DNA from 3 places in the Ectothiorhodospira variabilis genome. Region 3 is predicted to be linked to each of the others. Evidence: predicted binding sites of a transcription regulator. Region 3 holds the regulator's gene; each other region holds the start of a gene.
The links. Region 3 encodes sigma-54, which starts transcription at its own class of promoters, with help from an activator protein. Its sites were predicted from a motif close to TGGCANGNTNCNTGCTT; they were not measured.
Positions count from the first base shown of each region.

Region 1: the regulator sigma-54 is predicted to act here: its motif matches at 1,146-1,162, upstream of nifH (nitrogenase iron protein).
Region 2: the regulator sigma-54 is predicted to act here: its motif matches at 732-748, upstream of LPW30_RS07250 (VPLPA-CTERM sorting domain-containing protein).

Region 1 covers NZ_JAJNAO010000010.1:103,680-105,943, reverse strand. The annotation lists gene LPW30_RS11250 (glycosyltransferase) at 1-215, shown strand, start outside; gene LPW30_RS11245 (NAD(+)--dinitrogen-reductase ADP-D-ribosyltransferase) at 220-1,044, opposite strand; gene nifH (nitrogenase iron protein) at 1,221-2,105, shown strand; gene nifD (nitrogenase molybdenum-iron protein alpha chain) at 2,225-2,264, shown strand, end outside.
Region 2 covers NZ_JAJNAO010000005.1:6,400-8,663, reverse strand. The annotation lists gene LPW30_RS07255 (nucleotidyltransferase domain-containing protein) at 1-317, shown strand, start outside; gene LPW30_RS07250 (VPLPA-CTERM sorting domain-containing protein) at 809-1,579, shown strand; gene LPW30_RS07245 (helix-turn-helix domain-containing protein) at 1,878-2,264, opposite strand, start outside.
Region 3 covers NZ_JAJNAO010000002.1:187,405-189,668, forward strand. The annotation lists gene lptB (LPS export ABC transporter ATP-binding protein) at 1-197, shown strand, start outside; gene LPW30_RS03505 (RNA polymerase factor sigma-54) at 364-1,863, shown strand; gene hpf (ribosome hibernation-promoting factor, HPF/YfiA family) at 1,926-2,249, shown strand; gene LPW30_RS03515 (PTS sugar transporter subunit IIA) at 2,257-2,264, shown strand, end outside.

The DNA.
Region 1 (2,264 bases), on a different contig from region 3:
AGGAAGTGTTCCTGTCCCGACGTCTGGCCCGCGATGGCCGTAGCCGAGGCCAGGTGTTTCGCATCCTGGATGACCCCCCGGTGCTCACTTCAGGGCGCAAGACCGAATGGTTCGGCCCCTGGCAGCATCTGCTCATGACTCTGGTGGTTTTGCTGGTGCCGTTTGCCTTGCGTTCAAGGCGGCTGAGCTGGTTCTGGTATCGGCGCCCATCGTGATCGCTCACAGGGTGCTCAGGCTCACCTCGTACACCCCGCCGATCACCAGATGTTCCCCTTCCCCCCTCAGGAGTCCGGGCAACAGTTCCTGAAAACAGCACACCTTGGCCAACGGCACCCGAACGGTGAGGATGTAGTCCCCGAATTCGTCTGCCCGCTCCCGATGGCTGGAAAAGGCGTTCACGTTGTTGAACAGCACCACGGCCCGCTTGCCCCTGCGCCAGAGCACTTCGTGATCCTCCAGGCCATTCACCCCCCGATAAAGGGTGAGATGGTTCTGTTCCGGATATTGCCGGCCCAGTTCGTACTGACAAAAGCCGAACAGCAGATCCATCTGCGATTCCAGTGCATTGGTGTTGTAAAGCCCACAAGTCCGTTCGTGCATGAAGCGGGCATAGCCTTCCCCTTCGTTGTCCGTGAGCGGCTGGCGGTGAAATCGGGTCATCAGCCCGAAGCGTGATTCCACCCAGCCCTTGAGCACCGCCGCCTCGCGCCCGTCCGGGTTGAACCACCAGCCCCGCACCAGGCGCAGGTAATCCGCATTGCCGCGCCCCCCGTCCCCTTCCAGTCCGCAGGCCGACAGGTCATCCAGGCAGAAATGACCGCGCATGTAGGCCTTGAAGTCCTCGGCCCTGAGTTCGGGTGTATCGAGGGTGTCCAGGTGTTGCCACAGGTAGCGATGCAGATCACCCAGACCATCGAGCATGAGCGGTGTTGGATGCTGTTGGTAGGTGAGGCTGCCCAGGATCACGGCCGGCAGGTTGCAGCGGTTGATGGGCAGGCGGGCGCAGGCAGGCAGGCTGGGGGGAGGGGACGTGTCGTTATCCATACAGAGTTAGGGTCTTTGTCGGGTATCCCACGCGTAGTGCCGGTCCGGTTGTTGTGTTTTAAAGTGTTTAAAAACAGTTAGTTAATTTTTTAAAGGGTAGCTGGCACGTGCCTTGCAATCCCTCCTGATGAAGACACACACACAGTCCACAGCTCAGGCAGAGGAGATTGAAAGCCATGCCCACACGTCAATGTGCAATCTACGGTAAAGGCGGTATCGGCAAGTCCACCACCACCCAGAATCTGGTCGCCGCCCTGGCGGAGTCCGGTAAGAAGGTCATGATCGTCGGCTGCGACCCCAAGGCTGACTCCACGCGTCTGATCCTGCACGCCAAGGCACAGAATACCATCATGCAGATGGCTGCTGACGCCGGCAGCGTTGAAGATCTGGAACTGGAAGATGTTCTCAAGACCGGCTTCGGCGACGTCAAGTGCGTCGAGTCCGGCGGTCCCGAGCCGGGTGTCGGCTGCGCTGGTCGCGGTGTGATCACGGCCATCAACTTCCTGGAAGAGGAAGGTGCCTACGAGGACGACTTGGACTTCGTGTTCTACGACGTACTGGGTGACGTGGTCTGCGGTGGCTTCGCCATGCCCATCCGCGAGAACAAGGCCCAGGAAATCTACATCGTGGTGTCCGGCGAGATGATGGCCATGTTCGCCGCCAACAACATCGCCAAGGGTATCGTGAAGTACGCCAGCTCCGGCAGCGTGCGCCTGGCAGGCCTGATCTGCAACAGTCGTAATACCGACCGGGAAGATGAGCTCATCGAGGCCCTGGCCAGCAAGCTGGGCACCACCATGATTCATTTCGTGCCCCGCGACAACGATGTACAGCGTGCCGAGATCCGTCGCATGACCTGCGTGGAATTCAACCCCAAGTCCAAGCAGTCGGACGAGTATCGCGCGCTGGCCCAGAAGGTGGTCGATAACAAGCACTTCGTCGTGCCCACTCCGTGCAGCATGGATGAGCTGGAAGACCTGCTCATGGAGTTCGGCATCATGGATGTGGAGGACGAGAGCATCGTCGGCAAGTCGGTTGAGGCGGATCAGGCCACCGCCTGATGCCTCGAAAAGCGGTCGGGTAAGCCCCATGGGGCTGCCCGGCGGTGAACCCAGTCCCACCCCATTCCACCTGACGCATGTCCACGGATGAGTGGCGGCGAACAGAGGAGTCCATCGAAATGTGCGCTATGAAACGTGAAGAGGCTGAAGCCCTCATCC
Region 2 (2,264 bases), on a different contig from region 3:
GGGGGTACGAAATGGACCTGGCCCGGCCGCTTTTCTACGCCTTGCGGTATTGCCGGGCGCTGCTCGAGACCCCCGTCCCGCCTGAGGTCATGGCCTCCCTGGAGCGTGCTGGGCCGCCATCATATTTGCGCGCAGTGCTTGATCGGCTCTTTGAACGGGGTCTATCTCCCCACCACCCCCTTTGTGATGACCGCTTTTCATCTCTAGCCCGTTGGTTGTTGTACGTGCGCTCCCACTACCTTCGGATGCCGATGCACCTGCTTTTGCCTCACTTGGTCAGAAAGGCGTTCAAAAAGAATAGAAGCACTGCTGGGTAGAGGTGGTGGCTCGTCAAGCGCTTCCCGAGGGCGTCGTTCTGGACGGCCTGCCGCTTGTGGCTTGAATGCCTGCAGAAACGCAATCTTCCCGTTATATCCAGACCATCGCCGGTAGGGGGCTGTGGCGTGGGCAGGCCCCGGTCCATGTTCAACGTTTGGTGACTGACGGAGGGGGGGGAGGTCGCGTTGTCGGCTAACTTGACACCTCTGCTCGATAATCGTGAAATCAATCACATTTCTGGCCTGTGGTGGTGCTTGAGAGCTCATGGGGCGAGCTTTTCGATAGCATTATTCGCGAAAAATCTGTGATTAATCTCTCAAATTGAGTTTTTGCTGGCGGCTTTGTTTACGTTTGTCGCAGTCCGAGGCTGCGGGGTCGATTTAAGTATATGATATTAAAAGACTAATGTGATGTGGCGTGAATCGTGCTGCTGCGTGCTCATTGCCGCGTCCCTGTGGGACGAGTGAGTCAACGAGCAGAGAGGCCTTCCATGCGTAACATTCTGATTAAATGTGTTTTGTTGCTTTGGCTGGGTGCCGGAGCTGGGGCGCTTCAGGCCTCTCCCATTGAAAGCAATTTGCTGCTGCAGTACCAGGGGTGGCAAACGGGTTGGAAGGTCGGGCAGATTGCGGGGGACGATGTGCTCAATGGCGGAGCAGATGTGTATGCGGGCATGTATCGCATGAGTCCCTTCGAAACACTGGATTCCGGCTCATTGCTGAATCAGTTCTTGGATGACGAGCAGAATTTCAATGCGTTTTGCGTCGAGACGAGTCAGGCGCTGTACACGGGTACGAACCCTGCCGGGAAGGGGATTACATACTCGCTGTGGACCTTGGAGGAGTACCTTGGGAGTCCTGACGATGATGTGGCGGCGGCCGGGGGCTCGCCGGACGTGCTTTCACTAATCGCTGCGCTTTTTTCCTTGACGGATGTGGCTTTGGGGGAAGATGCAATTCATCTGGGAGCGATAGCTGAGGATGACGCAGCTTTTCAGTTGGCGCTTTGGACCATTATCAACGACGAAGACTTCAAGGTGGTTTCCGGCTTCGGGGGCGCTCCTGCCAAGGCTGATGACTGGCTTTCCAAGATCGATAATACCGAAGGCCACGCCCCGTCTCGCTTCGACTTCTACGTCTTGAGGTCGGATGGTTCGCAAAACTTGCTGGTCTGGAAGGCTGCGACGGAAGTGCCTCTGCCTGCCACCCTGTGGCTGATGCTGGCGGGCATCCTGGGAGTCGGGCTGGCCAGGAGGTCATAGGCGGCACTAGGGATGCCTGAGGGGGCATTGGCGATCCTGGATCGGCTCGATGCCGGGGATCAGCGGAAGAGTTAGACGGGGGCCTGTGTTGCTGGTGTGTCCGGGGTGGCGGCGGGCTGAACCTCTCAGGCCGGTGATATCATCGGGCGGCAAGCGCTCACCCTGATCCTTGCCCCCGGAGCCGCCCATGCCCCAGAAACGCAATCTCCCCATTGGTATCCAGGCGTTCGACAAGCTCCGCCGGGGTGGCCACTACTATGTGGACAAGACACCGAACAGGTGGCCATGTTGCGTTTGTTCAGAAGAACAGTCCCGGGTCAATATCAAAGCGCCGCGACAGCGCCTTGATGTGGTTCTTGTTGAGGCTGCGTTCGCCGGACAGCACCCGGGACACCATGGACTTCGAGCCGATCTCGGGAAGGTCGGCGATGCCGAGTTGGTGTTGCGCCATCAGCAAGCGTAGCATCGCGAGATCGGCGGGTTGTTCCAGGGCCCGTTGTTCGAATGCCACCAGTTCTGCATCCTGGTCCTCGTAGGTCTGGATGGCGTGGGTGAGCAGGTCGATGACGGCATTGAGTGGATCGCTGGGGGAATCCTCGGCTTCCTTCAGTAAACTCTCGACCAGCGCCAGTGCCTCTTCATAATGGGCGTCGTCCCGGATGGGGAGATAGGGTGCCGCAGCTTT
Region 3 (2,264 bases):
AGCGGATCATCACCCATCTCACGTCACGGAACATCGGCGTACTGATCACCGACCACAACGTGCGCGAGACCCTGGGCATCTGCAACCGGGCCTACATCCTCAGTGGCGGGCACATCATCAGCCAGGGCGCGCCGGAAGACGTACTGGCCGACCCGCAGGTCCGCCGCGTCTATCTGGGGGAGAACTTCCGCCTGTGAAGCCAAGCCCCCCCGTTCAGCATGCGGTTTTCGGGACATGGGTCCCATTTTTGCTGGCACACCGTATAATCTCCCCTGAAAGCATCATTTACGCCGGGGGCCTGCCCCCGCCTTCATCATCAGGCATCAAAGACCCGGGCCCCGGCCCGATGGCGCACATCGTGCTATGTTGAAACCGTCCGTCCAGCTCCGGCTGGGTCAAAACCTGACCATGACCCCCCAGCTGCAGCAGGCCATTCGCCTGCTGCAGCTCTCGACGCTGGAATTGCAGGCCCAGATCCAGGAGACCCTGGAAACCAACCCCATGCTCGAGGCCGTGGAGGGCACGGAGGCCGATCAGGAGACCGCCAGCGAGGAGCCTCGCGAGCAGGAGCAGGCCGAAACCTCCGAGGCAGCAGAAGCAGCGGAGGCCGCCGCCGAGACGGAAGGCAACGCCGACGGCAGTCAGGAGCAGATCCCCGACGAATTACCGGTGGACAGCAACTGGGACGACATCTACGATGTGCCCCCTTCCAGCGCCGGACAGTCGGACCACGACGGGCGAGACCTTTTCGAGAACCAGACCGGCCCCTCGGAAAGCCTGCATGAACACCTCATGTGGCAAGTGCACCTGTCGTCCATGAGTGAGCGTGACCGGGCCATTGCCTTGACCATCATCGATTCCATTAACGAAGACGGCTATCTGGCCGAACCCATCGAGCAGATCCATGCAACCCTGGCCACGGACCGGGAAATGGACCTGGAACTGGATGAGGTGGAAGCCGTACTGAACATGGTTCAGCACCTGGACCCGGTGGGCGTGGGCGCACGTGACCTGGCCGAGTGCCTGACCCTGCAACTGGCTCAGTTCCCGGAGGACACCCCCTGGCTGGCCGAGGCCCGCGCCCTGGCCCGCGAACACCTGGATGCCCTGGGTGCGCGTGACTACAAGGGCGTGCAGCGGCGCCTGGGGCTGGATGATGGCGAGTTGCAGCAGGTGATCGCCCTGATCCAGACACTGAACCCGCGCCCGGGCGGGCTCATCAGCAGCAGTTCGCCCGAATACATCATCCCTGATGTGTTCGTGCGCAAGCGCGAAGGCCGCTGGCAGGTGGAGCTCAACCCGGAAATCGCGCCGCGCTTGCGGGTGAACCCCCTGTATGCCAGTTTCGTGCGCCGCGCCGATTCCAGCCAGGACAACACCTACATGCGCAACAGCCTCCAGGAGGCACGCTGGTTCATCAAGAGCCTGCAAAGCCGCAACGAAACGCTGCTGCGGGTGGGCACAGCCATCGTGGAGCACCAGCGTGCCTTCCTGGAATACGGTGACGAGGCCATGAAACCCCTGGTGCTGCGCGATATCGCCGAGCAACTAGAGATGCATGAGTCCACCATCTCCCGGGTGACCACCCAAAAATTCATGCATACCCCCCGGGGCATCTACGAATTCAAGTATTTCTTTTCCAGCCACGTGGGCACGGCCGACGGCGGTGAGTGTTCAGCCACCGCGATACGCGCCATGATCCGCAAGCTGGTTGCCGAGGAGCCCCAGGGCAAACCCATGAGTGACAGCAAGATCGCCCAGGTCCTGGTGGATCGCGGCATTCATGTGGCACGACGCACGGTCGCCAAGTACCGTGAGGCCATGTCCATTCCGCCATCCAACGAACGCAAGCGGCTCGTTTGAAGCAAACCCACGCAGCCGTCCTGATCATTACCCATCCCTATCCATTCCCAAGGAGTCATCTCATGCAGATCAACCTCACCGGTCATCACGTCGACCTGACCGACGCTCTGCGCAACTACGTCAACGAGAAGTTCGAGCGCCTGGAGCGGCATTTTGACAACGTCATCGACGTGCATGTGATCCTGACCGTGGAGAAGCTGCAGCAAAAGGCCGAGAGCAACCTGTTGCTCAGCGGTAACAGCATCCATGCCGAGGCCACGCATACGGACATGTACGCCGCCATCGACGCCCTGGTGGACAAACTGGATCGCCAGGTGGTGAAGCACAAGGAGAAGCTCAAGGACCACCACCGGGCGGAAGGCTCCCACCGCAACCACATCGAGTGAGCGTTTCATGAACAT